Regions from separate parts of the Streptomyces sp. 11-1-2 genome, predicted to be linked through region 2. Evidence: riboswitches for the same ligand, from Rfam matches in the RefSeq annotation. Region 2 holds a riboswitch; each other region holds the start of a gene.
What was found. A riboswitch is a leader RNA that binds a small molecule or an ion and turns the genes downstream of it on or off. The one in region 2 is predicted to bind cobalamin.
Positions count from the first base shown of each region.

Region 1: it holds a riboswitch for cobalamin, as region 2 does, so the genes downstream of both, CGL27_RS13420 (cobalamin biosynthesis protein) here and metE (5-methyltetrahydropteroyltriglutamate--homocysteine S-methyltransferase) in region 2, are expected to answer to the same signal.
Region 3: it holds a riboswitch for cobalamin, as region 2 does, so the genes downstream of both, CGL27_RS46815 (hypothetical protein) here and metE (5-methyltetrahydropteroyltriglutamate--homocysteine S-methyltransferase) in region 2, are expected to answer to the same signal.
Region 4: it holds a riboswitch for cobalamin, as region 2 does, so the genes downstream of both, CGL27_RS43780 (CbtB-domain containing protein) here and metE (5-methyltetrahydropteroyltriglutamate--homocysteine S-methyltransferase) in region 2, are expected to answer to the same signal.

Region 1 is NZ_CP022545.1:3,194,564-3,202,032, reverse strand. It holds gene CGL27_RS13430 (putative cobaltochelatase) at 1-242, opposite strand, end outside; gene CGL27_RS13425 (cobyric acid synthase) at 307-1,935, opposite strand; gene CGL27_RS13420 (cobalamin biosynthesis protein) at 1,932-2,915, opposite strand; cobalamin riboswitch at 3,069-3,289, opposite strand; gene CGL27_RS13415 (hypothetical protein) at 3,427-3,675, opposite strand; gene CGL27_RS13410 (inorganic phosphate transporter) at 3,690-4,970, opposite strand; gene CGL27_RS13405 (class II aldolase/adducin family protein) at 5,321-6,007, shown strand; gene CGL27_RS13400 (alpha/beta fold hydrolase) at 6,123-7,250, shown strand; gene CGL27_RS13395 (hypothetical protein) at 7,461-7,469, shown strand, end outside.
Region 2 is NZ_CP022545.1:10,039,276-10,046,744, forward strand. It holds gene CGL27_RS43120 (AraC family transcriptional regulator) at 1-513, shown strand, start outside; gene metE (5-methyltetrahydropteroyltriglutamate--homocysteine S-methyltransferase) at 592-2,910, opposite strand; cobalamin riboswitch at 3,074-3,296, opposite strand; gene CGL27_RS43130 (hypothetical protein) at 3,434-3,643, opposite strand; gene CGL27_RS43135 (AraC family transcriptional regulator) at 3,790-4,704, opposite strand; gene CGL27_RS43140 (endo-alpha-N-acetylgalactosaminidase family protein) at 4,880-7,469, opposite strand, start outside.
Region 3 is NZ_CP022545.1:11,008,889-11,016,357, reverse strand. It holds gene CGL27_RS46845 (MFS transporter) at 1-415, shown strand, start outside; gene CGL27_RS52745 (isochorismatase family protein) at 527-748, opposite strand; gene CGL27_RS46835 (TetR/AcrR family transcriptional regulator) at 931-1,536, shown strand; gene CGL27_RS46830 (DMT family transporter) at 1,533-2,549, shown strand; gene CGL27_RS46825 (hypothetical protein) at 2,602-2,943, opposite strand; gene CGL27_RS46820 (FAD-binding dehydrogenase) at 3,055-4,860, opposite strand; gene CGL27_RS46815 (hypothetical protein) at 5,017-5,400, opposite strand; cobalamin riboswitch at 5,460-5,589, opposite strand; gene CGL27_RS46810 (NAD-binding protein) at 5,683-7,469, opposite strand, start outside.
Region 4 is NZ_CP022545.1:10,228,093-10,235,561, forward strand. It holds gene CGL27_RS43765 (LysE family translocator) at 66-710, shown strand; gene CGL27_RS43770 (M24 family metallopeptidase) at 764-1,456, shown strand; partial or broken gene CGL27_RS43775 (MFS transporter) at 1,429-1,884, opposite strand; cobalamin riboswitch at 2,189-2,333, shown strand; gene CGL27_RS43780 (CbtB-domain containing protein) at 2,371-2,592, shown strand; gene CGL27_RS43785 (CbtA family protein) at 2,614-3,375, shown strand; gene CGL27_RS43790 (NAD/NADP octopine/nopaline dehydrogenase family protein) at 3,521-4,600, opposite strand; gene CGL27_RS43795 (AbgT family transporter) at 4,763-5,050, opposite strand; gene CGL27_RS52670 (FCD domain-containing protein) at 5,054-5,407, shown strand; gene CGL27_RS43805 (VOC family protein) at 5,763-6,143, shown strand; gene CGL27_RS43810 (DUF952 domain-containing protein) at 6,156-6,518, opposite strand; gene CGL27_RS43815 (hypothetical protein) at 6,565-7,269, opposite strand.

The sequences.
Region 1 (7,469 bases), 6.8 Mb from region 2:
TCATGAGGGCCGTCCGGGCAGGACGGGTCGGGCGCGGCCGGATCGCAGGAGAACCGGCACCCGGCCACCACGTCGACCGCGGGCAGCAGCGCCGCGATCGCTCTTACGGCGGTGCTCTTGGCCGTGCCCTTCTCCCCGCGCACCAGAACGCCGCCCACGGCGGGGGAGACGGCGTTGAGGAGCAGGGCGAGCCGCAGACCGTCCATGCCGACGATCGCGCTGAAGGGGTAGGTGGTGGTCACGCGGCGGTACCTCCTGGTGTGCGTGGGCGTCCCGGTCCGGTGTCGGTGTGGGTGTCGGGGTTCATCACGACGTCCCTGCTGGCGCCCCCGGAGGGACGAATGGCAGCCCCTCCGGGACGCCCTTCTCGATGAGCCGCAGCAGTGCGTCGGTGTCGGCGTGCTCCTCGATCAGGTCGCCGAGCCGGTCGAGTTGCTCCTCGCGCAGCTCGCCGAAGCGGGTGTCCGGCGCCGGTACGAACGCCCGGCCCGCCGCGGCGGCCACCCGGCGCAGGAACGCCCGCCGGAAGCCGTCGCTCTCCAGCGAGCCGTGCCAGTGCGTGCCCCACACCGAGCCCACCCGGCAGCCGTCCAGGAAGGGCTCCTCGGCCCCGTCGAGCAGCTCGGCGACCCCGTGGTGGATCTCGTAGCCCTCCACCCGCTCACCGAGGGCCTCGCCCACCGGCCGGGCCAGGGTCTTCTCCGCCGCGAACCGCACCCGCACCGGCAGCAGCCCGAGCCCGGCGACCGTCCCGGCCTTCGACTCGACCTCATCCTCGATGCGCTCCCCGAGCACCTGGAAGCCGCCGCAGACGCCCAGCACCGGACGGCCCTCGGCGGCCCGCCGGGCGATCGCGTCGGCGAGCCCGCGCTCACGCAGCCACTCCAGCGCCCTTACGGTGCCCCGGGTGCCCGGCAGCACCACCAGATCGGCGTCGGCCAGCTCCTCGGGCCGGTCCACGAACCGCACGACCACGCCCGGTTCGGCCGCCAGCGCGTCCACGTCCGTGAAGTTGGACATCAGCGGCACGGCGGCCACCGCGATCCGCAGGACGTCCGCGCCGTAAGGGGGCGCCACGACGCTCTCCCGCACCGTGCCGCGCAGCGACACCCGCAGCCCGTCCTCCTCGTCGATCCCCAGCCCGTGGGCGAACGGGAGCACACCGACGGTCGGGCGCCCGGTGAGGTCGCGCAGCATCTCCAGACCGGGCTCCAGAAGGCTCACATCGCCGCGGAACTTGTTCACCAGATAGGCGGACACATGCCGTTGGTCCGCCGCCGACAGCAGCGCGGTGGTGCCGAAGAAGGACGCGAAGACGCCACCGCGGTCGATGTCCCCGACCACCACGACCGGAAGCCCGGCGGCGCGCGCCAGCCCCATGTTGACGATGTCGGTGCGGCGCAGATTGATCTCGGCCGGACTGCCCGCGCCCTCGCAGATCACCGCGTCATGGGTGCGCCGCAGCTCCTCCAGGCACTCCGTGACGGTCCCCAGCAGCGCCTCCCGCCCCGAGGGCCGCGTCCGCCCGGGGGAGGCCGCGCCCGACGGCGGGTGCGCCGCGGGCCCCGACCGCCCGAAGTACCCGCGCGCGCTCAGCTCGCCCACCGGCTTGCCCAGCAGCACCACTTGGCTGCTGCGGTCGCTGCCCGGCTTCAACAGGACCGGGTTCATCAGCGCGCTCGGCTCGACGCGCGCGGCGGCGGCCTGCATGGCCTGCGCCCGCCCGATCTCCGCCCCCTCCCGGGTGACGAAGGAGTTGAGCGACATGTTCTGCGCCTTGAAGGGGGCCACGCTGACGCCCTTACGGGCGAGCCATCGGCAGATCCCGGCCGTCACGATGCTCTTGCCCGCGTCGGAGGTCGTGCCCGCGACGAGCAGTCCCCCGCCCCGCGCCCCGGAACCGTCCGTGCCGCCCTTACCGCGTATCCCGCTCATCCGCCGCCCCCTTCAGCGGCCCGGGGCCGCCCCGTCAACGCCCTCAGGACCGGCCGGGCCGCCACGGACACCCCGAGCGCCAGGACGCCGACGCGCCGCGACAGCCGTATCGCCCGCTCGATGTCGGCCGACTCCACCGGCCGCCCGCCGGAGTTGAGCACCGGCCGGTGCTCGACCCGGCCGCCGTACGTGAGGGTGCCGCCCAGCCGTACGCCGAGCGCGCCCGCGAAGGATGCCTCCACGGGGCCCGCGTTGGGGCTCGGATGGCGCCGGCCGTCGCGCCGCCAGGCGCGCCGCGCACCGCGCGGATCGGGGCCGGAGAGGGTCGCCAGGGCCGCCGTAAGGCGCGCACCGGGCCAGCCGGCCACATCGTCCAGACGGGCCGCCGCCCAGCCGAACCGCCGGTAGCGCGGCGACTTGTGGCCCACTATGGCGTCCAGGGTGTTGACGGCGCGGAAGCCGATGAGCCCCGGCACGCCGCCCACGGCCCCCCACACCAGCGCGCCCACGACGGCGTCGGAGGTGTTCTCGGCGACCGATTCGACGACCGCGCGGGCGATCTGCGGCCCGTCCAGCGCCTGCGGATCGCGCCCGCACAGATGCGGCAGCCGCTCCCGGGCGACCTCCAGGTCCCCCGCGGCCAGGGCCCCGCCGATGGCCCGTGCCTCACGGCCCAGCGTCGTACCGCCCAGCACGGCCCAGGTGGCGGCGGCGGTCAGCGCGACCTCCGCGCCACCGCGCCCGCCGAGGGCCCGTACGGCGCGGGTCAGCAGCGCGGCACCGGCGGCCGCGCCGCCCGCGCACAACGCGGTGTGCAGGGCCCCGTAACCGCGGTGGTCACGCCACAGCCGGCGCTCGGCGGCCGCGGCGGCGCGCCCGAAGGCGGCGACCGGATGTCCGCGGCGCGGATCGCCCGTGGCGAGATCACCGAGGAAGCCGAGGGCCGCGCCGCACGCGAACGAGGCGTGGTCGGCACACATCCGTCAGCCCGCCGTCACGCCTCGGCGCGACGATACGTAACCAAAGGGGCCAGGTGGGCCGAAGGGGCCGGAAGAGCCAGTGGGGACAGAGGAAGCTGGCGGCGTGGCCGTGCCGGGCATGGCGGTATGTCCTCACTCAGGGTCCGCGCCCTGGTTCGACGTGACCGGCGGTGAAAGTCTCCTGGCTCCCGGATCCGCACCCCTCCCGGTCTTCCAGCCCCGCGTACGAAAGCAACCGTACGGTCGAGCCGTGACCCCATACAGGCGATGGGAGAGTGCTCCCCGGTGACAGTGGCGGGACCGCGCCGGATTCTCACCGGCTTCCTCTCCTGCCGCCGTTTGGCTCGGGAAGTCCACCATGGGCCGCGAATGGCCGTCAACTCGCATATGACCCATGACGCCCGAGTGTGCCGAGCCCCACAGACGCGGCCGCACACGAGGCGGCCGCCGGACGGTCGGCGCTGGTCAGCGCCACCATCCGGCGGCCGGTGGGTCGATGAGGACGCAAGCCTCAGGCGACGATCAGATAGATGCCGTACGCCACGGCCGCGGCGCACAGCGCGAAGCAGGTGTACGCGCCGGTGCGAGCGAGCGCGGAGGCGCCGACCGTGCCACCGGACACGGCGGCCGCGGCGCCCTGCTCCGGCGCGGCCTTACGGGACGTCCCGAGGATGCCCAGGGTGAAGACGCCCACCATGCCGACCGTCACCACGAGGCTGACGCCGAAGACCTGGCCGAGTGCCGCCCAGTCGATGCTCATAATTCCGTGGCTCCTTAGCGGGTGGTGCTGCTCGCGACGGCGGGGGTGGGGGTCTGCTCGGGCGTGCGCTCGGCGATGCCGCCCTCGGGGGCGGTCTCCACCGCGCTCTCGGGGGCGGAAAGCTTCGCACCCGCGGGCGGCGGGGCCACGGACCGCAGGGCGGCCGTGACGGCGCCCACCGGCTCGTGTGCGCCGACCTCGTTGACGTTGGTGTGGTCCACGGGCTTGCGGCGCGACAGCGCCCAGATCGCCCCGCAGGCCAGGACGGCGAGCACGGCCACCGCCGTGATCCCCGCGTTCCCCTGGTCGGCCAGCAGCGCGGCGCCGCCCGCCACCAGGCCCGCGGCCGGGAGGGTCAGCACCCAGGCGAGCACCATGCGGCCGGCGGTCGACCAGCGCACCACCGCGCCCTTACGGCCGACACCCGCACCCATGACGGCGCCGGAGCAGACCTGGGTGGTGGACAGCGCGAAGCCGATGTGGGAGGAGGCCAGGATGACGGTCGCGGCGCCGGTCTGGGCGGCGAAGCCCTGCGGCGGCTGGATGTCGGTGATGCCCTTGCCCATGGTGCGGATGATGCGCCAGCCGCCCAGGTAGGTGCCGAGCGCGATGGCCAGGCCCGCCGAGACGATGACCCACAGCGGCGGGTCGGAGTCGGGCGCCACCACGCCCCCGGTGACCAGCGCCAGGGTGATCACGCCCATCGTCTTCTGGGCGTCGTTGGTGCCGTGGGCCAGGGAGACCAGAGCGGCCGAGGCGATCTGCCCCGCGCGGTAGCCCTTCGCGGTGTCCTCCGAAGAGCGGTCGCGGCCGAGCCGGTAGGTGAGCCGGGTGGCGGCCACCGTGGCGATGCCGGCCACGACCGGCGCGGCGACGGCGGGGATCAGGACCTTCATGACGATCGCGTCGCCGTTGACCCCGTCCAGGCCGACGGAGACCACGGTGGCGCCGATCAGGCCGCCGAACAGGGCGTGCGAGGAGCTGGAGGGGAGCCCGGCGAGCCAGGTCACCAGATTCCACAGGATCGCCCCGACCAGCCCCGCGAAGATCACTTCTGGTCGGATACCGGAGTCCTCGTCGATGATCCCGCCGGAGATGGTCTTGGCCACCTCCACGGAGAGGAACGCGCCGACGAGATTGAGGACGGCCGACATCGCCACCGCCACCCTGGGACCGAGTGCTCCCGTGGAGATGGTGGTGGCCATGGCGTTAGCCGTGTCGTGGAAGCCGTTCGTGAAGTCGAACACCAAGGCCGTGACGATCACGATCCCGATGAGAAGCGTGATGTGTTCCATACACCCGGTCAATCAGTTCGAAGGTCGTTAGTGGCACGGTGAACGTAAGGAAACAGGGTGAACGGAAGATGAACTGAGTGGGGCATCAGGGTGACGTGGTTGCGGGAGTGCTACAGCCTGATGAATTCAAGTCTACTTTCCCATGTCGTACGGGAGTTGAGCCTCGATCGAGGACCGTCGGAGGAGGCCCCGGGACCGGCCCCGCGGCCGCCCGCCGTTCACCCTCGTTCACCCACACGGAGGCGGCTGCCCACGAGGCGCGGTCGTAGACAAGCGGCGCGCCCCTTCCGGTCCCGCCATCGCCCGGCCGCCGGACGCCTGGGAGGATCGGGCCTCGGAGGTGAGGGCAGGTGACCCAGTCGCGATCCACGCGGCAGCCGCAGTCGCGGCTGACCCATCCCCTGCGGCAGGCATGGACGCAGGTGGTGAGAACGGCCCGCAGAACCACCGCCGACGGCCTGGTCGTCGGCACCTCGGGCAATGTCTCGGCCCGGGTCGGCGACACCGTCCTGGTGACCCCGAGCGGCGTCCCTTACGACCGGCTCGGCCCACGGGACGCCGTCGCCGTCGACCTCGACGGACAACAGGTCCTCGGTACGCTCGAGCCGACCAGCGAGCTGCCCATGCACCTGGCCGTCTACCGGGAGACCGACGCCGAGGCCGTGGTCCACACCCACGCCGTCCACGCCACGGCCGTCTCCACGCTCGTCGACGAGCTCCCCGCGATCCACTACATGACCGCGGCCCTCGGCGGACCGGTCCGCGTCGCGGCCTACGCGCTCTACGGAACGGACCAACTGGCCGACGCCATGATCGAGGCGCTGCGCGACCGCAGCGGCTGTCTGCTGCGCAACCACGGCACCGTCGTCCACGGCGCCACCCTGGACCAGGCGTATGACCGCACCGCCCAGCTCGAATGGATGTGCCGGGTCTGGCTCACCGCGGCCTCCGTCCCCGGCCGCACTCCCTCCCTGATCCCGCCGGACGAGCTGCGGCGCGCCGCGGACAAGCTCAGCGGCTACGGCCAGCCGAGCTGAGCCCGCCGGGCACCCGCCCGGCCCCGCACCGCACGCGCCCGGGCCCCGGCCGTACGGTCACCCGGCCGGGTACGCCCGCTGGCCGGGGGCCGCCTCCCCGCCCACACTGGGAGGGATGCGTCTGCGGACAACGGCGGTCGCGGCCGCCACCACCTTGCTGAGTGCCGGCGTGGCCGCGGTGGCGGCCGGACGGTACGCCACCAATGCTGCGCTGAAACCGGCCCCCGACCGTCCGCTGCCGAACGAGCCCCCGCTCACCGTGCACGCGACGGCGGCCGGCCAGATCACCCTGACCCGCTCGCTCGCCTCGCTGCGCCCCGGTGTCTACGGCCTTACCGGCCGCTCCTGCCACGCCGTCGTCGGCCCCGTCATCGAGGACGCCCCGCACCCCGCCGACTGCGTGGTGCGCCGCCTGGAGCGGGTCACCCACGGCGACCTCACCCCCGGCACCCGGGTGCGGCTGACCCCCCAGGTGTACATCGGCAATCCGCGGGACGACCTCGGCATCGACCACGCCGACGTCGACGTGCCCGGTGAACTCGGCCCGCTGCCCGCCTGGTTCATCCCCGGCGAACGCTCCACATGGGTGATCACCACCCATGGCCTCGGCACCACCCGTGAGCACCCTATGGTCGTCATGCCCTTCCTGCGGAAGTTGCGGGTGCCGGTGCTCGACCTCGCCTACCGCGGGGACCCCGGCGCCCCCCGGCCCAAGGACGGCATATCCCACCTCGGCGACACCGAATGGCGCGACCTGGACGCGGCCCTCCGCTACGCGGTGGCGTACGGGGCCACCGGAATCGTGCTGCACGGCTGGTCCATCGGCGCCTCGATGGCCCTCCACGCCGCCGCGAACTCCGCGCTGCGCCACCGCGTCCTCGGCCTCGTCCTGGACTCCCCGGTGCTCGACTGGCAGGCCACCCTGCGCGCCCTCGCCGCGGCCCGCGGCATCCCCGCGCCGCTGCTCCCACTCGCCCTGCGGGCCGCCGAGGGGCGCACCGGGCTCCACGACAGCGTGCTTCCGGAGGTGGCCGATCCCGAGCGGTTGTCCGTGCCCACGCTCGTCGCCCACGGCCCCGACGACACCCTCGCGCCGTGGCACGCCTCGCGCGAATTCGCCGACCGCAGACGCGACCTGGTCACCCTTCACACGGTGCGGCGGGCCCCGCACGCGGCCATGTGGAACGCGGACCCCAAGGGGTACGAGGAGGCTCTGCGGCGCTTTCTGATACCGCTCCTATAGTGCCCGTAAGGCGATCGCGGAAGCGCTTGCGAGACGGCGCGGGAAGCGTTCGCGGGGCGGTGGCGCGAGCGTCCGTCAGATGGCGCGAACCGTTCGCGGCGACCGCCGGACGGGTGCCGATTGGGCTTTCGGGCCGTCAACGGCGAGACTGCTTCCGTGACGTCCCGTACTCCGCGCGACTCCCGGCTCCGACTCGTCCGCAACCGGCCGATGGCCACC
Region 2 (7,469 bases):
CGCACCACGTTCGACCTCATCGCGAGGGAGAGCGCGGCAGGCGGGCTCGGCGGTGGCTTCATCATGAGCCGGCTGTCCGACGTGCTCTTCGTCCAGGCACTACGGACCTGTTGCGCCGATGTCGGGGGCGGCACCGTCGGCTGGATCGCCGCACTGCGAGACCCCCGGCTGGCCGTCGCCATGCGGGAGTTGCACGCGGATCTGGCCCATCCGTGGACGGTCGACGAACTCGCCCGCAAGGCGGGGATGTCACGCTCGGCGTTCGCCGCCTCGTTCAAGGAGAAAACGGGGGATACCCCGCTCGGCTACCTCACCTCATGGCGCATGTACCGGGTGAAGGTGCTGCTCCGGGAGACGCCGCTGAGTGTCCAGGAGATCGCGGTCAGGGTCGGCTACGACACCGGGAGCGCGTTGAGTCGTGCCTTTTCGGCCAGGGAAGGCGTCACGCCCGGGGCCTGGCGGAAGGACGAGGCCCACCGTCGGCGTCCCCTGTCCGGTGTGACAGCCGCCTGACCACGTCCGGCGTCGGCGTTCGGCGTTCGGCACCGGGGCCGGAGCGCGCGGCGCTCCGGCCCCGGCCGGTCGTCCGGGTCAGGACGCGGGCAGCTCACCGCGGACCGTACGGGCCGCCGTGACCAGGTTCCGCAGTGAGGAGCGGGTCTCGGGCCAGCCGCGGGTCTTCAGGCCGCAGTCGGGGTTGACCCACAGCCGCTCGGCGGGGATGGCCTTGAGGCCGGTGCGCAGCAGTTCCGCCGCCTCCAGCGCGCTGGGCACGCGGGGGGAGTGGATGTCGTACACACCGGGCCCGGCCTCGCGCGGATAGCCATGGGCGGCGAGCTCGCGGGCCACCTGCATATGGGAGCGGGCGGCCTCCAGGCTGATGACATCGGCGTCGAGGTCGTCGATCGCCTGGACGATGTCGCCGAACTCGGCGTAGCACATATGGGTGTGGATCTGGGTGCCGGGCCGTACGCCTCCGGTGGTGAGGCGGAAGGCTTCGGTCGCCCAGGACAGATAGCCGGGCCGGTCCTCGGCGCGCAGCGGAAGGGTCTCGCGCAGAGCGGGTTCGTCCACCTGGATGACCGAGGTCCCGGCCGCCTCCAGGTCGCCCACCTCGTCGCGCAGGGCGAGGGCGACCTGGCGGGCGGTGTCGCCGAGGGGCTGGTCGTCGCGGACGAAGGACCAGGCGAGCATGGTGACCGGGCCGGTGAGCATGCCCTTGACCGGGCGGTCGGTGAGGGACTGGGCATAGGCCGTCCAGCGCACCGTCATCGGCTCGGGGCGCGAGATGTCACCGGCCAGGATCGGCGGGCGGACGTAGCGGGTGCCGTAGGACTGCACCCAGCCGTGCTGCGTGGCGAGATAGCCGGTGAGCTGCTCGGCGAAGTACTGGACCATGTCGTTGCGCTCGGCCTCGCCGTGCACCAGCACATCCAGGCCGGTCTTCTCCTGGAAGGAGATCACCTCCTGGATCTCGGCCTTGACGCGCTCCTCGTACCCGGCCGTGTCGATCCGGCCCCCGCGCAGGTCGGCGCGGGCGGTGCGCAGTTCGCCGGTCTGGGGGAAGGAGCCGATGGTGGTGGTCGGCAGCAGCGGCAGGCGGAGGTGGGCGCGCTGGGCCGCGGCGCGTTCGGCGTACGGCTGGGAGCGGCGGGCGTCGGCCTCGGTGACCGCGCCGGTGCGGGCGCGGACGGCCGGGTCGCGGGTGATGGGGGAGTTGGCGCGGGAGGCGAGGGCGGCCCGGTTCGCGGCCAGTTCGGCGGTGATCGCATCGGTGCCGCGGGCCAGGCCCCTGGCGAGGGTGACGATCTCCGTGGTCTTCTGCCGGGCGAAGGCCAGCCAGCGCTGGATCTGCGGTTCGATGTCCCGCTCGGCCGCCGCGTCGAGGGGGACGTGCAGCAGCGAGCAGGAGGCGGCCACATCGACCCGGTCGGCAAGACCCAGCAGGGTGCCGAGCCTGGCCAGGGACTTCTCCAGATCGTTGACCCAGATGTTGCGGCCGTTGACGACACCGGCGATCAGCCGCTTGCGGGGCAGCCCGCCGACGGCGGCCAGCGCGTCCAGATTCGCGGCGGCGGCCTCCGTGAAGTCCAGCGCCAGCCCCTCGACCGGGGCCTTGGCCAGCATGGGCAGGGCCTCGCCGAGGCGGTCGAAGTACGTCGCGACCAGCAGCTTCGGGCGGTCGGTGAGGGCGCCGAGATCGCGGTAGGCGCGGCCGGCGGAGTTCAGTTCGGCCGGCGTGCGGTCCTGGACCAGGGCGGGCTCGTCGAGCTGCACCCACTCGGCACCCGCCGCCCGCAGATCGGCCAGGACCTCGGCGTACACCGGAAGCAGGCGGTCCAGGAGGGTGAGCGGCTCGAAGTCCGCGGGCGCGCCGGGGGCGGGCTTGGCGAGCAGGAGATAGGTGACGGGCCCGACCAGGACCGGCCGTGCCGCCAGGCCGAGGCCGAGGGCTTCCGTCAGCTCCGCGACCTGCTTGGCGGAGTCGGCCGCGAACACCGTGTCCGGACCCAGCTCCGGAACCAGATAGTGGTAGTTGGTGTCGAACCACTTGGTCATCTCCAGCGGCGCGACGTCCTGCGTGCCCCGCGCCATGGCGAAGTAGCCGTCGAGCGGATCGGCCGCGACGGCGTCCCGGTGGCGGTCGGGGATCGCCCCGACCATGACGGTGGTGTCCAGCACGTGGTCGTAGTACGAGAAGTCACCCGTGGGAACTTCGTCGATACCCGCCCCGGCCAGCTGCCGCCAGGTGGTGCTGCGCAGTTGGGCGGCGGTGGCCCTGAGCGCGTCGGCGGTGACGCGGCCCTTCCAGTAGCCCTCGATCGCCCTCTTCAGTTCCCGGTTGGGGCCCTGGCGGGGGTAGCCGTACACGGTGGCTCGTGCTGCCGCGGCTGCGGACTTCGGTGTCACGGAGATCTCCTTCGCGAGATGAATCCCTGAGATCCCGGCGACGGGAGGAGAGCGCGAAGGGTGACACACCGGGCTTTCGGTCTCGCGCGGCAAAAGCGCGGCCAACTGCCTGGTATGTACGCCGACCCGCCCTCGAGGTCACCGAGATGTCCGCGCACGAATCGTCCGTACGCGGGCAGATGGCAGGTCTTCGGACTCACGGGCGCGTCCTCTTGGAGGAGGACACCTAGTGGCCGTCGCTTCCCAGGCCCTCTCACCGGACCCAGTGCGTATGACGGCGGTCGTTCCCGCTCACCGCTGCGGGGCAGTCCCGGATTCCCACCGGGTTCCCTCTTACGACGCATCCCGCCTGGCGGACGGGGCGAACCAGCTGCACCAGCCAGCCTACGGGGCCGTCCGGCGGTGTGCAGGGGGCGGTCCGGTATTCGGGATGGTGAATTGGAACACGCGATGGCCGAGGGTACGACCGGTGCCGCCCGGGCCGTGCACCGGCCGCACCCCGTCCATCAGCGAGCTCAGGGGGTCAGCACGCGCCGGAGTCCGACCCGCCCGCCAGATTGACCGGGACGGTGACGAAGGAGAACTGGTTGCTGGCGCACACGCCGGGGAAGGCCGTGCTGCTGGAGTTGTTGACTGTGACATCGGGCGCGTCGTCCGCGATGGCGCCGCCCGCGCCGACGGCGAGGGACGCGGCGGTGAGGGCGAGCGTGGACAGGGCGGTCCGGATACGCATGGGAACTCCTTGCTGAGAATCTGCCGCCGGATATGACCGGCTTCGCATGCATGGTGCCCCTTTGGCAGGGCAATCGCGGCCTACCGTCCCCCCAATGGCGGAAGCCGCTCCTCGCAGCCGTCCGGCCGGCCCAAGGCCGCGTCCGGTCATCCGCCGCCGCGCCGACCGTCGTCCGCCGGTGCGGACAGCGGGATCGTCGGTGGACGGCTGGGGTCGGGGATGCGGTCGGTGAAGCCGCCGGGGACCGAGCGGCACTGCTGCTCGCGGAAGTGGACCGGTGCGGTGCCCACTCGGCGGGCGAACAGTCTGCTGAAGTAGGCGGGATCGTCGTAGCCGACGCGGCGGGCGATGGCGGCCACCGGCAGTTCGGTGCCGACGAGGAGTTCCTTGGCGCGGCCCAGCCGGATGCCGAGGAGGTAGTCCTTGGGGCTGCACCCCGCGCCGCGGCGTACCGCGGTGCGCAGTTCGGCCGGTGTCATGCCGTGCCGGGCGGCGTGTTCGGTCACCGAGAGCGGCTGGAAGGCGTCCCGGGCCAGGGCCTGGAGCACCGGATGTCCGTCGGCGCCGGTGTCGGCGCGGACGCGGCGGAGGGCGACGAGGAGTTCATGGACGGCGGCCGCGGTCTCGACCTCCAGGAACGGATTGCCCTGGCGCGCGGCGCGGGCGATCCGGCCGATGGCGCTACGGGCGGTGGCGGTGTCGGTGAGCGCGACCACGGGGCCGTCCGCGTCGAGATAGCCCAGGTCGGCGTAGGCGGCGGTGGCCGGTCCGGTGAAGTCGACGAACGCCTCGTCCCATCCGGTGTCCGGGTCCGGGGCGTAGTGGTGGGTGACACCCGGGGTGAGCCAGAGCAGCGCGGGCGCCGTGACGGTGCGGCGGCGGCCGTCCGCGCCGCGGAACCATCCGCGGCCCGCGCTGATGACCACCGCCACATGGTGGTCCAGGATGCGCGGGCCGACGACGGGCAGGGCGCCGTGCTGGAGGCCGACACCCAGACACACCAGGCCGAGCCGGTGATGGGCCGGGCTGGGCGTGAAGTACCGCATCCAGGTGTGATACATCCGCGGTCCCCTCCGGTCGGCTGCTCCCATCACACGCCGATCTTTGTCCACGGACTGCCCGGCCGCCAAGGGAAGGGTGGCCCTGGCGCGAGGGGGAGGGGCTTACCGGAGGTGGGGGTTGGCGGAGGGAGCCGGGTCGCGGAGGTGTGTCCGCGCGCTCGCTCCCTCCGCCGTGTCAGTCCAGTTCCTCCACCGTGAAGGAGTCGAGCGTGAACTCCGCGGTACCGCTGTCACCGGTCTTGCGCAGCCCCACCCACATCTCGCCGCCCGCGGGCGCGGTGACGGTGTAGCTGTGGGTGGCCCGCCCTGTGGCGGCGGGCAGGGGGGTGCGCTCCAGCTCGCGTGGTTCGGGTTCGTCCACGGCCGTGATCCAGGCGTACTGACCGGCCGCCTCGTTGGCGTACGTCAGGCTCACGCGGTAGCGCCGCCCCGGGTGGAAGCGGGCGGTGTGCGGCACCGTGCGGTAGACGAGGCCCGCGTTCTCGCCGCGTGACTTGAGGGACTGGCCGCCTTCGAGCACATCGTCGATCACCTTGCCGTTCCATCCGGCCTGGGTGAACGGGGCGTGCCGCTGGGCGATATGGGTGCGGGGGTCGGTCACCCCGCCCGCGTCGCCCTTGACGAACGGGCCCCAGCCCTGTGGCACCCGCTCGAAGTCCTCGTACACCAGGGTGCCGGGCTTCGTCGTGCGCTGGGCCCGCACCACTCGCAGCCGGTCGAAGCGGACGCGGGCGCTGCCCTCGGCCACCGCCAGGGTGAGGGTGACCGGGCCGCCGCCGTCGGGGACGGTGAAGGAGGTGAACATCCGCTGGAAACGGGTGCCGTGTTTGCGGTCGGCTGCCATGTGGTTGACGGCGGTCGAGGTCTCCGTCCAGTTCTCCGCGGTGACGCCGTCGGCGGTGTGCACCCGCAGCGCGGCCCGCCGCCGCTCACCGGCCTTCGCGCCCACTTCCACCTGGACGGAGGCCATATAGCCGCCGGGGGCCAGCCGGTCGAGTCGCTGGCCGACGGTGGCGGCCGCGCCCTCACCGATGACCAGTTCGTAGTCGCCCAGCGCGCTGCGTTCGACGGTGGCCGGGCCGGTGGTCTGCCGGCCGCGCAGCGATCCGGAGTGGAAGCCTGGGTCGTACAGCGGGGTGCCCTCGCCCCAGCCGGGGGCCGCCTGGGCACGGGCCCGGGAGCGCAGCACCACGTACGGGACGTCAGGGTCGGCCGTGATGCTGACGTGGCCGTCGCGCACCGGCAGGGTGACCGGCTCGGCACGCCCCTGGTCGGTGAGGCGGTACAGCACCACGGACCGCTGCCCCGACCAGCCGCGCGGCAGCCGCCAACGGGTGGTGCCACCCGCGGGGTTGTAGTGGTAGAGCTTGGCCGGGTCGGTGGCCTCGCGCGGCTCCCACGGCAGCAGATACCCGCCGCCGTCGTAGACCAGCCGTCCGTCGGTGGTGATGCGGCGGACGCCACCGGTGTCGGTGACCGAGGTGTGGCCGGGCCCCTCGAAGGTGATCTCGTGGTCGTCCCAGGTGCGGATGGGGTACGCCTGGAGGTATTTGGCGGGCAGGCTGTGGGTCCAGATGAGCCGGTAGAAGGCGGTCCAGTCGGTTTTGCCGGTCCAGCCCTCGAAGTTGCCCATCCGGGGGATGCCCAGCAGGGTCGGCCACTTGTCGGCGAAGACGTCCTTCTGGTGGTTGCGGATGAAGCGGATGAGCCGGGAGTTGATACCGCGCGAGGTGTCCGGGCCGTAGTCGGTCTCCGTGGCCCAGTGCGACCACAGCGAGGAGCGCTCCAGCCCGTGGCCCCATTCGGTGGTCAGTCGCCAGCCCTGGTCGCGCAGGGCCCGCTGGAGCCGGTCGGAGTTCCAGCCGGACTCGCGGAAGACGTCGATATAGAGCGCGGCGAGGGCCGGGTCGGTGTCGTTCCGCAGGTTCTGGAAGCGCCGGATGATATCGCCGGAGACCAGGTCGCGGCGGGGGTCGATGCGGTAGGACTGGTCCAGCCAGTCCCACTGCTTGTCGTTTTTGTCGACCAGCGTCTCGGAGAAGGCGTTGGCCACCGGATAGGACTCGGTGGCGTTGACGTGCACCGCGAAGTCGCTGTTCCAGTGGCGCCCGGAGCGCAGCAGGGTGTTGAGGTCGGCCAGGCCACCGGCGCGGGTGTTGTAGTTGCCCGCGTAGTCGGGGTGGGCGGAGTCATGGCCTTCCGACTGGTAGCCCTTGAGCAGGGTGTACTGCCGCAGTCCGTCGGTGGCCAGCGCGATCCGCTTGACGTTGTCGAGGGTGTCGAGGAAGGGGTTGGTGGCCTGGCTGGCGAAGTTGAACGGGATGTGCGGGACGACCCGCAGATGCTGTTCGTCGGCGCCGAGCGGGTTCACCATGATGTCGCGGAAGGCGATGGCGGCGTCCTGCCAGTCGACCATGCCGTCGCCGTTGCGGTCCCGGGTGAGGACCACGGTGGCCCAGGGCAGCGGTTCGGTGGCGCCGACGGCCGCGGTGGCGGCCCGGTGGGTCCACTCACCGCAGGTGAGCCGGGCGGTGATCTGGCCGTCCTCCCGTACCGTCTGCCGCCACAGCCGTCCGTTGTCCCAGGTGGTGCCCGCGGCGGAGGAGGGCTTGTCCCAGACCGTGTTGGTCTCGACGGCGGCCCCGAGCCGGTCGGTGCTGACGACGGCGTAGGCGCAGCCGATGGGCGCGCCGTCGGTGGGGGTGTCGGCCGTGAACCGGACGGCGGTGTCACCGCTCTTGGCCTGGTCGAGGTCGATCCGGGCG
Region 3 (7,469 bases), 970 kb from region 2:
TCTCGTCTGCCTGCTCGGGGTCCTCGTCTCCGCCGTGATTCTCGCCGCCGGCGCCCGGGGCGGAACGCCGGGCCTGGCCGCCCTGACGGTCGGCACGCTGCTCCTGGACGTGGCGATGCAGTCCGGCATGGTCGCCAACCAGGCCCGGGTCTACGCCCTGCGCCCGGACGCCCGCAGCAGGCTCAATACCGCCTATATGACCTGCGCCTATCTGGGCGGCAGCGCGGGTTCCTGGCTCGGCGTCCAGGTCTGGAGCCGGGTCGGCTGGTGGGGCGTGTGCGCACTCGTCACCTTCCTCACCGGGATCGCCCTGGTCCGCCACCTGCCGGCGCTGCGCCGATCCCGGGAGAGCCCGCCACGTGGGGAAATCCCGGCGGGCCGCGTCGTCGGTTCCGGCTCAGGCCCCACGCCGTAGAGCACCGCCGCTACGCCCCGGAGCCCTCCTCCGGCAACGTGGTGAGGAGCTCGCTCGTGGTGAGGATGGCATGGGCGAAGGTGGGGCCGTTCAACTCGTGCGCGGAATCCGTCATCTCGGGCTTGGCGTCAAGTCGGTGTTGGCGAACCCGCTCTGCGCCCAGTGCTCATGGGCCACCACCTCCCCCGGCCGCGGCCGGAAGTCGGGATGGAACTCCCCGCCCCAGGTGTCCCGGGCGAAGCTGTGCCGGACCATGATGTTCCGCTGGGTCGGGTTGGGGTGGGTCCACGACTCGTAGTCACCCGGCTCCCAGCGGCGGTGCGGGACGAACACCACCGGCACCCCCGGACTGCCGGGCGGCGCCGACGACGGCGCGCAGATTGTCCGGCAGGCCGACCTTGCCCTCTGGAAGATCAGGTGTCGGGGACCGGCTGCTGGTGAAACCCACTTCCCGGGTTCCTCATGACCAGCTACAGTAGGTAGACCTACCTACCTAGTCTGTCGGGATGCATGCGATGAGTGAGACCGGTACGAGGACGACGGATCCCGGAAGGCGGCGGCCCGCGCGGGAGCGCCTGCTGGCGGCTGCCGCGCGGCGCTTCTACGCCGACGGCGTGACCGCGACCGGAATCGACACGATCACCACCGAAGCCGGCGTGGCGAAGATGAGCCTGTACAACAACTTCTCCTCCAAGTCCGATCTCGTCAGGGCCTATCTCGACGCCCGGCACGAGGAGTGGCTCGCGCTGTACGCGTCACGGCTGGAGCAGACCCAGAACCCCCGCGACGGCGTCCTCGCGGCCTTCGACGCCTACGCCGATCACGCGGCGTTCGCCTACGAGCGCGGCTTTCGCGGCTGCGGACTGCTCAACGCGGCCGCCGAGCTGCCCGCCGGAGACGAGGGGCGGAGTGTCGTACGCCGCCACAAGGAGGAGGTCGAGCGCCTGATCGCCGGGCACCTCGAAGAGCTGCTGCCCGACCGCCCCGACGATGTGCGCACCATGGCGGAGCATCTGTCGTTCCTGCTGGAGGGCGCGATGGCGCGGGCCGGCCTGGAAGGCGACGACAACCGGCTGCGGCACGCCCGCGCGATGGCGGCGGCCCTGCTGGACAGGCTGTGAGGCGGCCCACCGGACACGGCGCCCGTTCGGCGGGCGCCGGATCGTTGTGCGTGCTCGCCGCCTCCGTGCTGTGGGGCACCACCGGCACCGCGTCGACCTTCGCCCCGGGCGTCGGGCCCCTCGCCATCGGCGCCGTCGCCATGGGCCTGGGCGGACTGCTCCAAGCCCTGGTCGCCGCCCCCCGCATCGCCCGTCAGGCCCCGCGGCTGCGTGCGCGGCGCGGCACCGTACTGCTCGGCGCGTTCGCGGTCGCGGTCTACCCCTTGGCGTTCTACAGCTCGATGCACCTGGCCGGAGTGGCGGTGGGAACGGTGGTGTCGATCGGCATGGCACCACTGGCCTCAGCCGTGATCGAACGCGTCATGGACCGGCGCCGGCTGACGCGCCGCTGGACACTCGGCGCCACCCTGGGCCTCCTGGGCACCCTCATGCTGTGCGCGGCCCAAGCCACTCAGGACCCCGGCGACCGGGGGCAGCCATCCATGGCCGCCACGATGCTCGGCGTAGGGCTGGGCCTCATCGCGGCCACGACCTACGCCCTCTACTCCTGGGCGGCGCACCGGCTGATCACCCACGGCATCGTCTCCCGCGCGGCGATGGGCACGGTCTTCGGCTTGGGCGGACTGCTCCTGGTGCCCGTCCTCCTGGTCACCGGCGCGCCACTCCTGGACTCCGGGTCCAATCTGGCCGTCGGTGCCTACATGGCGGTGGTGCCCATGTTCACCGGCTACGTCCTGTTCGGCTGGGGACTGGCGCATGTGCCCGCGAGCACGGCGACCACGCTCTCCCTGCTCGAACCGGCCGTCGCCGCCGTCCTCGCCGTGCTGGTCATCGGCGAACGGCTGCCCGCCGTGGGCTGGACCGGCATCGCGCTCGTCCTCGCCTGCCTGGCCGTCCTCACCGCCCCCACAGCCGTCTCCAGGCGGCGCCGACAGCGGCCGGAAGGCGTGCCGCCACAGCGCACAGTGGCGGAGCACACGGTTGCTCAGCCAGGCCCGGGGCGGGTGCCGTAGCGGAGTCCGTCGACGAGCGGGGCGGGCGGCGAACGCTCCGCCGCCCGCCCCATCACTCCGCGGCGGAAAACCGCTCCGCCAGGTCGCGATGCCGGTCCGCGGCCAGCTTCGCCCGGGCCGTGCTGATGGTCGATCCGGGCATCCGCCCCAGCCGTTCGAGCTCGTCGGCGAAGCGCGGATGCTCCAGCCGCGCGTACTCACGGCAGGCAAGGCAGGTGACGTTCTCCGGACGCGGAGAGGTCATCGCGTACGGCGCCCGCATCCCGCATCCGGTGGCGATGCGGCTCGGCAGGTCACCGGCCAGGCCGAAGGTGGACGCCATCATGTCGCGGACGGCGGCGACGCCTCGGACGACCTTCGACTCGACATGGATATGCGGATCGTCCCCGCCCATGCGCCCCCCTGCCCCGGCGACTTGACGGGCCGGGGATGCTCCCGGCCGCCCGCGGACCGCAGGAGGAGTCTGCCATGTGCCCGGTGCGCCACCGCCGATGCGCCCGCCGGTTCAGGTCGCGGTCGCGGCCGCCGCCGCACGGCCCGCGGCGCGGCCCGAGAACAGGCAGCCGCCGAGGAAGGTGCCTTCCAGGGAGCGGTAGCCGTGCACTCCCCCGCCGCCGAAGCCCGAGACCTCACCGGCCGCGTACAGACCGGTGATCGGGTTGCCGGAGGCGTCCAGGACGCGGCCGGAGAGGTCGGTCTGGAGGCCGCCGAGGGTCTTGCGGGTGAGAATGTTGAGGCGCACGGCGATCAGCGGTCCGGCGGACGGGTCCAGGATCCGGTGTGCGGGGGCGGTGCGGCTGAGTGTGTCCCCGGGGTAGGCGAGCGCGTTGCGGATGCCCATGACCTGGACGTCCTTGGTGTACGGGTTGGCGATCTCGCGGTCGCGGGCCTCGACCTGCCGGGTGAGGTCCGCCAGGTCGATGAGGTTGTCGCCGGTCAACTTGTTCATGCCCGCGACCAGTTGGGGCAGGGTGTTGGCGACGACGAAGTCCTCGCCCTTGTCCCGGAACCGCTGGATCGGCTCGGGTGTCTGCCAGATGCGGGAGAGGAGTTGCAGGATGTCCTTGTTGGTCAGGTCCGGGTTCTGCTCGGAGCCCGAGAGCGCGAACTCCTTGGCGATGATCTTCTGGGTGGTGACGAACCAGGAGTAGTCATAGCCGGTGGCGGTGATCGTCCCGAGGGTGTGCAGGGTGTCGTAGCCCGGGATGTCGGGGGTGGCGAAGCGCTTGCCCTTCGCGTCGAACCACATCGACGAGGGGCCCGGCAGAATGCGGATGCCGTGGCCCGGCCAGATCGGGGCGTAGTTCCTGAGGCCCTCGGTGTAGTGCCACATGCGGTCGGGGTTGACGATCCGTCCGCCCGCCTTCTCGGTGATCGCCAGCATCCGACCGTCCACATACGCCGGGACGCCGGTGACCATGAACTTCGGCGGTGAGCCGAGCCGGTCGGGCCAGTTCCGCCGTACGAGATCGTGGTTGGCGCCGATACCGCCGGAGGTGACGATCACCACCGGGGCGTTGAGCTCGAATTGGCCCACCACGGTGCGCGAGGTGGGCTTGCCGCGGGCGGCGTCGCTCGGCTCCAGGATCGCGCCGCTGACCCCGGTGACGGCACCGCCGGTGACCACCAGATCGTCCACCCGGTGCCGGAACTTGAAGGTCACCCGCCCGTCCTTCGCGGCGGCCCGCACCTTCTTCTCGAACGGCTCGACCACGGCCGGACCGGTGCCCCAGGTGACGTGGAAGCGCGGCACCGAGTTGCCGTGCCCGTCCGCCAGGCCGCCGCCGCGCTCGGCCCAGCCGACGATCGGGAACCACTGCACGCCGAGCCCGTGCAGCCAGGACCGCTTCTCCCCGGCCGCGAAGTCCACGTACGCCTCGGCCCATTTGCGGGCCCAGTAGTCCTGGCCGCCGGGATCGGAGACGCCGCGGTCGAAGCCGGCCGTGCCGAGCCAGTCCTGCCAGGCCAGTTCGTGGGAGTCCTTGACGCCCATCAACCGCTGTTCCTCGGAGTCCACGAAGAACAGGCCGCCGAAGGACCAGAACGCCTGGCCGCCGAGGTTGCTCTCGGGCTCCTGGTCGAGGAGGAGCACCTTGCGTCCCGCGGCCGTCAGTTCCGCCGTGGCGACCAGCCCGGCGAGCCCGCCGCCGACCACGATGGCGTCCGCCTCCGAGGACGCCCCGGAGGCGGCGAAGGCCGGACCCGCCGCCTGGGCCAGCGCGGCGCCGGCGAGCACACCGCCCGCAGCCGTCAGGGCACGGCGGCGGCTGATCCCGGCCAGCGAGGCGGCGTTCTCTGTGGAGTTCTCCATGGGCGGCCTTCCGGAAGGGGGTTCGGAGGGTGCGGGAGATGCGCAGGGGGTTGCCGCGACGGCAACATGTTACCGACGGTAGCCCACAGGGTGCGGGGCCGCCAGACTCCTGCTCCCGATGAGCAACTCCCGGAAGCCGTAGGGCACTTCGGCTGGTCAGCGCCCACCGGATGACGGCTCGGGCGAGGCGCGCCGCCGTGGCGAGAAGGCGTACAGATCGAGGATGTCGGGCAGCGGCGCCACACCGGGGCCGCCCGCCGTGACCCAGGCCACGACGTCCTCTGTCGCCTCCGGGTCGTTGACCAGGCCGAGCCACACCGGCCTGCCCCCGGCGGCACGTCCGGCCGCCGACGGCTGCACCACGATCACATTGGCCTGATCGCAGACGTCCAGACACCCGGAGACGCGTACGGGCGCCTCCTCACCGAGCCGTGCGATCTGTGCCGCATGGTCGATTCCGGTCACCTTGGGGCTGCCGCAACAGCAGTCCCGGCATACGGTCACCCGGCATGGCACCGGGTCGGTCGGCCTGACAGGCATGCCGCATCACCCTCCTCCGGGGAAGTCCGCCCCGGTTTCCGTCGAGGAGGCGACCGCGTGAGTCTCCTGGCTCTCGGGTCGATGCTCGTCCCGGCCTTCCCACCCGCGCGTACGGGCAGTGGCCTGTTCGGGATCCGCTCGCCGATCACAGTGGCGGCACCGCGCCGGATTCACACCGGCTTCCTCGTTCCGCCGTCGCCTTTGTCGCCCGGCATCATCGCATCCCGGGCACCGCCACACCACGTGGCCCCCGCTCCCGCGAGCGCCACGGGCGGCTGGACGTCAGTTGTGGCGGGCCGCCACCCCCGCGAGGATTTCGCCCAGGCCCTGGCGGGTGGCCGCCAGCACCACGCGGTCGTGCGGCCGCAGGACATAGCCGGGGTGCAGATCCCACACCAGGGAGGGCGCCTGGGTGGCGCCGTCGTAAGGAGGCGCCGCGGCGAGGTCGCGTTGCCGGTCGGCGGGTTCCGCCGCGTCCAGTGCGATCACCCGCCAGGCGCCCGGTGCGAACGCCTCGGCGACGGTACGCCCCTCCAGTTGCGGATGCCCGGCGACATGCAGGGCGGCGAAGAGCAGCACTCTGCGCTCGACCGGTATGGCGCCCAGGATCTGACGTCCCATCATCGCCCCGGCGAACGCCGGGGCCGCCAGGCTGGAGACGCTGCGGCTGCGGGTGAGGGCCCGCGGATGGGCCGCGCGCAGTGTGCGGTAGACGGCGGTGGCGAAGCGGTCGTCGTACAGGCGCAGCGCCACCCGCAGCCGGGGCTTGACCGAGCGGGCGTACAGCGTCGCCTCCAGGTTGGTGGTGTCGACGCTGGTCAGGGCGAGCAGGGAGTGTGCCCGCTGGATCTTGGCGGCCTCCAGGACGCCCTCCTGCGTGACATCGCCGATGACCGTCGGCACCCCCAGTCTGCGGGCCAGCGGGATGCCGCGCGCTCCGGGGTCCTCTTCCACGCACACCACGGGGATGTCCATCTCCCGGAGTCTGGCCAGCACCCGGGTGCCGACCTTGCCGAGCCCGAGCAGCACGACGTGGCCGGAGAGGCCGCGCGGAGGGCGGCGCAGCGCGGAGGCGGTGCGGAAGGTGCCCAGCGCCTCGAGCGCGGCGGCCACCAGGACGGGCAGCATGAGCAGTCCGGTCAGCCCGGACAGCAGTTGGAGGACCTTGCGTCCGGTGGGCTCGTCGAGCGCCGGGTCGTCGATGGCCAGCACGTCCAGCACCGTGAGGTAGGCGGCGCGGAGCAGACCGGCTCCGGTGAACTGCCAGGAGGCGATGGTGAGGGCGAGCACGGCGATCGCCATTCCGGCGACGGACCAGCGCAGTCGGCGGGAGAACAGCGAGGCGAGGGGCAGTCTGCGAGTGCCGAGCCGCCGTGGCGGCAGCGGTGGGCCGGTGGCGGAGACGGCCTCGAGCACCACCGTGTCGCGTCCGGTGGCGGCGGCCACCTCCTCGTCTCCGGGCAGCAGCTTGGGCCCTTCGTCCCCGCTGCTGTCGGAGCCCTCGCTGCCGCCGGGGTCGCTGGTGGTGGACGAGAGCAGGGCGAGGGTGCACAGCCCCGGGCGGGCCACCTCGTCGGGGCCGGGCGGGGTGCGCTCGGCCGCGCGCAGCAGCAGCCCGTCGGCCTGGAGCACTTTGCTGGTGCCCGCTACGGCGGTGGCCGCCAGCGCGGGGGCCGCGGTGTCGGCGTCCGACAGTACGGTGGTGGTGGCGTCCAGCTCCGCCGCGTCCATACCGGGATCGGCCACCCGCGCCGCCTCGTCGAGGAGTTCCTCCAGATGCTGGCCGAGCTTGCGGTTGTAGAGCCGGATCACCAGCCGCAGCCGGGGGTTGAGGCGGCGGGCGCGCAGTGCGGCGTGGATGTTGGCCTCGTCGTCGTCATGGACCAGGGCGAGCGCGGTCGCGTGCTCCGCACCCGCCTCGGTCAGCACCTCTTCGTCGAGCGCCGGGACCTCCATGACCCGCACTCCCCCGTCCGCAGCGGGGTCGTCCGCGGCTTGCCTGGGCAGCGGGATCCGTCCGACGGCCGCGCTGAACCGGCCGAAGAACGCGGAGGTACGGCCGCCCTGCC
Region 4 (7,469 bases), 190 kb from region 2:
GAGCGGACAACCCACCATCTGTTTGTATGTCCCCTGGACGGAGCGATTCAGGAGGTGGCGGACACGTGGTGTCCACGGAGAGTGTTCTCACGTTCGCGGCGATGTCGCTCTTGGTGATCGTGATCCCGGGGCCGAGTGTGCTGTTCGTGGTCGGCAGGGCCCTCGCACACGGCCGCCGCACGGCGCTCGCGACGGTCCTCGGCAATGTGATCGGCTGCTACGCCCTGGTGATCGCCGTGGCCTGGGGCCTCGGCGCGCTGGTGGAGAGCTCGGTGGCGCTGTTCATGGGCGTGAAGCTGGCGGGAGCGGCGTATCTCGTCTACCTGGGTGTGCAGGCGTTCCGGCACCGCAGGGAGATGCGCGTGGCGAACATGGACGCTCCGGCCGGTGAGCGGCGTGGTGATCTGCGTTCGATTCTGGACGGCATTTTGGTGGGCGTCACCAACCCGAAGGGCATCGTCTTCTTCGCGGCGGTGCTACCGCAGTTCGTCGACCACTCGGTGGGTCATGTTCCCGTCCAGATGATGGTGTTGGGCCTGGTCCCGATCACCATCGGCCTGGTCACGGACACCCTGTGGGGTCTGGGCGCCTCGGCGGCCCGCTCCTGGTTCGCCCGCTCGGACCGCCGCCTTTCGATGGTCGGCGGGGCGGGCGGCCTCGCGATGATCGGCCTGGGCGTGACGGTGGCGGCGACTGGCCGGGCCGACTGAGGACTGCCTAATTCGGTTGCCGGGAAACGATCTAGCGGCCTACCGTCGGGCCCATGGCGGACGACGAACCCACGCGCGCGGAACGGTTGCTGGATGCCCAGGCGAAGGCCGTACGGCTCTTCGCGGAGATCGAGGGGCGCGGGCTGGTGGCGCCGGGCGAGGGGGAGCGGGCGGTCAGCGACCGGATCCGGGACCTGGCGAACGAGCTGTTCGGCACGACCCGGCACTGGCACAAGCGGATCGTGCGCTCGGGGCCGAACACGCTCCTGCCATACCGGGAGAATCCGCCGGACCGGGTGATCGGCACGGACGACATCGTATTCGCCGACCTCGGGCCGATCTTCGAAGAGTACGAGGCCGACTTCGGCCGGACCTTCGTCCTCGGCGACGACCCGGTCAAGCACCGGCTGCGGGACGATCTGCCCAAGGTCTTCGACGCAGGCAAGCGGTTCTTCGAGAGCGACCCGGAGATCACCGGGAAGCGGTTGCACGCCGAGGTCGAGCGGCTGGCCACCGAGGCCGGATGGGAGCTGGGCGGCTGGCACGCCGGCCACCTGGTCGGGGAGTTCCCGCACGAGACGATCGACGGCGCGCGCGTGGAGTCGTACATCACGCCCGACAACGACACCCCGCTGCGGCGCACCGACAAGGCCGGACGCCGCTGCCACTGGATCCAGGAGATCCACCTCGTCGACCGGGAACGGGAGTTCGGCGGCTTCTACGAGGAACTGCTCACCCTGGGCTGATTCGGGCGGCGGGGCAGCAGTGTCACCGCGAGGGCCGGGACGGCCGCGAGGACGAGCCAGGGGGCGGCGGGCGGGAGGCCCAGGTCGAGCAGGGCGCCGGTGGCCGAGCTGCCGATGAGGACGATCAGGCCGGAGACGGAGGACAGCGCGCCGGTGTAGAGGCTGAGCCGACCGTTCTCGGCGAGGTCGGGCACCCAGGCGCGGGCGGCCGGGACGACCAGCATCTGGCCGAGGGTGAGCAGCACGACGTAGCCCGCGGCGGGCAGCAATCCGACCGTGCCCGTCCAGGCGGCAGGGCGCGCGGCGGCCACCACCGCGAAACCGGCGGCGATGAGAAGCAGCCCGATGGTCATCGAGCGGCGCAGATCGAGCCGGTTGCCCGCCCAGTGGGTGACCGGGAGCTGGGCGCAGACGACCAGCAGCGGCGTGGTCCGGGCGGCTCGGCCGGTCAGGGCTCGGCGGATCACGTCCGTCACGGGGTGTCGTCCGGGAGGGAGCCAAGACCGGTGCGCATCACCTGCATCAGCACATCGTGGGCAAGACGTGTCGAGCACCCGCTCATGCGCCGGTCATCGCAGCGGTGGGGGCGTCCGCCGCGCGGGCCTGCCGCTTTTCGGCGGACGGACGCATGCCGCGACTTTAGGGCCTGCCCGGGGGCAGGCCCCGGCTCCCGCACCGTCCTCAGGCACCCCAGCGCAGCGTCTCGCCAGGTGGCTGGTCTTGGCCATGAACCCGACACGCGGTACGGTCGGTGCGATATCGACGACGGTAAGACGGAAGCCGGTGGGAATCCGGCACGGTCGCGCCACTGTGAGCGAGAGGTCCCGGACGGGGTCTCTCGTGAGTCAGACCCGTAGCCGTCGTCCTGTGCTCCACCGAGATGGGACGCGAACTCCCTTAAGGAGGCCCTGGCCATGGCGCAGCATGTCGCGCAGCCCACAGCCACCACGCCCGAACTGCCTGCCACGCTGCCGCTGAAGGCGATAGCTCCGTGGGCGGTTTTCTTCGGCATTCTGATGCTGGTCCTGCTGTATTTCGTCGGTGCCGAGCAGGGCGCCACCGCGGTCGTCTCCGGTGAGAACGTCCATGAGTGGGTGCATGACGCCCGTCATCTGCTCGGCTTCCCCTGCCACTGACGCGAGGGACGCCGCACACTCATGAACTCCGCAATGGTAAGAAATCTGCTCGTCCGGGGCATGCTCGCCGGTCTGGGGGCCGGCGTGCTCGCCCTGGTCGCCGCCTACTTCCTCGGTGAGCCGAGCGTCGACCGCGCGATCAGTTTCGAGGGGGCCCACGCCCCCGCGCATGAGCACGAGGTCGAGCTGGTCTCGCGTGGTGTGCAGTCCACGGCCGGGCTGGCCACCGGTGTCCTGGTCTACGGGATCGCCTTCGGCGGTATCGCCGCCCTCGCGTACTGCGTCGCCCTGGGCCGCGTCGGCCGCTTCACCCCGCGGGCCACCGCGCTGCTGCTGTCCGGCTGCGCGCTGCTCGCGGTCTACGTGGTGCCGTTCCTGAAGTACCCGGCCAACCCGCCCGCGGTCGGCAACGGCGACACCATCGGCAAGCGCACGACGCTGTACTTCCTGATGATGCTGCTCAGCGTGCTCCTCGCGGTGGGCGCCACCATTGTGGGCAAGCGGCTCGCCCCGAGGCTGGGTACCTGGTACGCGACCGTGGCCGCGGTGGCCGCTTTCGCCGTGGTGATCGGGCTGGCGTATGCCTTCCTTCCCGTGGTCAACGAGGTGCCGGGGGACTTCCCCGCCACCGTGTTGTGGCGATTCCGGTTGTCCGCTCTGGCCATGCAGGTCGTCCTGTGGGGTGGTTTCGGTCTCCTGTTCGGCGAGCTTGCCGAGCGGTTGCTGAATCCCAAGCCCGCGACGGCCGATGAGGGCCGGGCGGTGGCGACCGCCACGCACTGACGATGCCTCAGGCGCACGAGGGCCCGCGGAACCATCCGGGGGCCCTCTCGCATTCCAGGACATCCGACCCGGACCACCGGGTGGAGCACGGCATGAGCATGGCGCCCGCGAAGACGTGCGGCGGATCACGGCGTGTGGCGCACGTCTACACCACGCCGTCGATGAACGCGGCGCGGATGCCGTCGACGTCGGAGCCGAGCAGGCCCAGTTTCTGCGCTGTGCGGCCGCCGGCCACGAAGTCCTGTCCGCGCAGGGGCCCGCTCAAGGCGATGAACGAGTCGGTCAGGGGCAGGGCGAGTCCGATCTGCGCGGCCAGCGAACTCCAGATGACCAGTCCGAAGGGGATGTCTTCGGTGAAGTACCGGTGCTTGATCGAGTCGGGTTCGGGGAATCCCTGACGGCCATAGCCCTGCACGATGCGCTCCACGAAGCTGCCCTCGGTCACCTCGTAGGCGGTGTTGAGGAAGTCCCAGAAGCTGGCCGCCTTCACTCCGAGGGCGTCCGCCAGGGCAAGGCGTTCGCGGTCCAGCGCGTCGATGACCTCGGCGATGCGCGGGGTCACCAGGCTGTGCAGCGGGTGGCAGTCGGCGTCTTCGACCGTCTTGAAGTTCAGCACCGCCGGCGGAACGTGGTAGATGGGGTTGCAGTTGTTGAGCCCGACAGTCAGCGCGTCCTCGTCCGGCACGTACCGGTCGCCGAAGTACGTCCGCAGGATGTCGAGGGCCCGGGGCGTGTCCGCACTGGGTACGGCGGCCAGCGGGACGGCGTGCTTGATCGCCCCGATGTAGACATGCGCGGGACGGCGCAGCCGGCAGGTGTACAGACTGGTCGGCGTCTCCGCGATGAGGCAGGGCTGCCGGCCGGCGAGCGCGAACATGCGCGCGAGCTCGACGCCGCTGCCGAGCACGCCCGGCTGGAAGAGGACGAGTTGGTCCGGCTCGAGGACGGACGCGAGTTCCTTGGACAGGTAGGCGTGGGCGAAGGCGGGCGCGGCGACGATGACCACCTCGGCGCCGCTGACGGCGTGCCCGGGGTCGGTCGTCAGCACCGAGGGTGTGCCGTGGCCCTCCACGTCGCCGGTCATGTCGATGCCGTCGTTGGCCTTGATCGGTTCAAGGTCGCGGCCCCACCTGTCGAAGATCCGTACGTCATCTCCCTTGAAGGACATATGACCGGCGATTGCCTGGCCGACGTTTCCTGCGCCAATGATGGCGATGCTGCCCATAGTGCGTGACTCTTCCGTTCTGACGTGATGCGGGGGTGGGCTCGGTGTTGCCGAGCCGTGCGAGGAGCTGAAGCCGTCATGTCGTGACAGCCGTTCGCGGCTTCCTTTCGGTCATCGGGCGCCCGTTGTCCGCGGGGAATCGGCGGGACGGGCGGCAGGGGCTCATCTGACGGGCACCCCTGGGCCGAGCGGAATTCCGAGGGCGTACCAGAGGGCGAAGAAGGACGACCACGAGACCAGTACGGCGAGAGCCACGGGAACCGTGAAGGAGAGCATGGTGCCGATGCCCGCGCTCTTCCGGAACTGCTGGAGGAATCCCAGGTCCAGGACGAAGTAGGCGTTGATGGGCGTGGTGTTGGTGACCGAGTCCCCGATCATGAAGGAGACCATCGCCGCCTGGGGGGAGAGTCCGATGTACATCGCCAGGGGGACCACGACGGGGGCGAGGATCGCCTGGACGCACTCAGCGCGGCGACCGTAGCGGCGAACACCTCACGTCCCGACCTGAACGAAGCGAACCGGCTGCTGCACGTGGCGATCGCCGAAGTCGCGCGCGTGTCGCTGATGATTCCGATGATCAACACGCTGCACGAGGAGATCGAACGCTTCCTCAACCTCCGGGGTGAACTCGGCCGGCCCTCTTACACAAGCGTCAACCACGGGCGGTTGGTCGAGACCATCAGAAGGGGCTCGGAGGAGGAGATCAGACAGGTCGTCCTCGAAGGCATCGAACGCTCGCGTCAGTACATGCTGGGCACCCTGCTGTCCGGAGGGAACGAGACGAGCGGCGCGGGGAAGCCGGGGTAAGGCTCCTGTCCCCTCGCACGCCTGCGGCCACGCTCGTTCTCGTGATGATGTCCTGTGGCGGTGGGGTTGGCTGCGTGTCTCCGCGGTGGCCGTACTCGGCCGTCCACGACGCTGATGGCCGGCCGCGCCGATGCTGCTCATTGCCCACTCGTCCGCCGAGGCCGTCCGCCCCAGCTCCAGCCCTAGCCCCAGTCCTGACGAGCGTCCCGACGGAGACAGGCAGGCGAGGGCGTGAAATCCATTCGCCACTGCTCGCCTGGCCCGGTACGGTCCCGAGAGTCCTCACTGCGGGGAGCCCCTGAGATCTGCGTGCGGCCACCCCCGGCAGTTCCCGCGCCGAGAGTAGGTTTCGTCAATGGCATGTCGTATCAGTGAACTCGTGCTCGGTTGCCGCGACCCCGAGGTGCTGGCGCAATTCTGGTGCGAGGTCCTGGACTTCGTGGTGCTCGATCGCGAGGACGACGGAACCCTCGAGATCGGGCCGCGCGAAGGGTTCGGCGGTCCGCAGCCGACGATCATCCTCAGCCGTAGAGACGAGCCGGAGCCCGGGAAACCCCGGCTGCACATCGACGTCAACGCCACCGACCGCGATCAGGACGCCGAGCTCGAACGTCTCCTGAAGCTCGGTGCGCGCCCGGCCGACATCGGCCAGACCGGGGAGGAGCAGTGGCACGTCCTCGCCGATCCCGAAGGCAACGAGTTCTGCCTGCTCAAGGCCCGCCTCGCGCCACTGTGACGGCCCTCGTCGTCAGCTCACCTCCGTCAGCCCCACCGCCCGGCCTTCCGAGTCCCATGCGACCTCCTGGATCCGCGCCACCGCGTCGCGGTTGAGCGGCCCGAAGACATGGGGAAACAGACTGTTCTCGGCGACGCCGGGCGGCGGGGCGGGGTCAGCGGCCTCCCATTCACATCTCGCGGTGAGCCGGTCCTCGTCGAGGAGCAGCGCCAGCAGTGGCCTCGGCGCATCGCGGTAGAAGGCGTTGACGACGGCCAGCGTGGTCTCCTCGTCGGGAGAGCAGTGGATGAAACCGTCCTCCGTGAGGGATGCGGGGCTGTAGGGGCGGTCGGGAGCAGCGTTCCACTCGGCAAGCGGTACGACGTGGTAGATCATGACTCGATTAAACCGCCATCACCTGCCGCAAGGTGAAAGGACCGCGCTACCGCAGCCCCCGCTTCGGTGGCGGTGCCACAACCTTCGGATCCGGGTATTCGGGAGTTTCCCGGCACTTCAACTGCGACGTTATCTTCTTCGCCGAGGCGATGAGCAGTTTGGCGTGGGAGTGGTCGCTGACGGTGAAGTAGTCGCGCATGGCGAACTCCAGGGAACGATCGCCTCCCGATTCCGTCCCGCCTCCCGATTCCGTCCCGCCGCCGCTGCCGATGTCACACGTGACGAGGAGCCTGCCGGCGTCCTCCGGACCGACGGTGGTCGTGTAGCGCGCCGACTGGCCCGACGGGGGTGAGTGGGGAGTCCACGCCACGGTGATGGCGAGCAGTTCCTTCCCCTCAGCCTTGTCCGTCAAGGTGCAGAGGTCCTCGGGCGTGCTTCTCCTGGCCGACTCCTCCCGCAGCGCCTTCGCCACGTGACCGGTGCTCCCGGTCTTGACCGGATAGACCTTGCCGGGCCCGTTCGGCTCCCGGGCCTCCTTCGCGATGGCCTCGTCGAACAGGCCATCGCAGGCCTGGGCGACAGGTACGAGCCCGGAGTTGGCGGTCGGCTTCGAGGTCGGCTTCGGAGCCCCGGATTCGTCGTCGCCGCCGCCACAGCCCGTGACGGCGACGACAGACGCGCAGACGAGGGCTGCCAGTCGCCCCAGAGCCAGGCGAAAATTGCGGTGCACGATCTCTCCTGTCGACTCCATCAACTGCCGCTCCCGATCAGCCGGGCGTCACCGACGCCACGTACGTAGTCTGCCTCTACGCGCTTACTGGTCTGGTTGTACCCCCGGCCGAGCCGAGGGGCCGGGCGCGGTGACCATGGCTCTCGCCGGCTCCCGACGAGCGGGAACCGATGCCGCATTCGCCACGACTACTGATCCGGGGCAACCCGTGTATCAAGTGG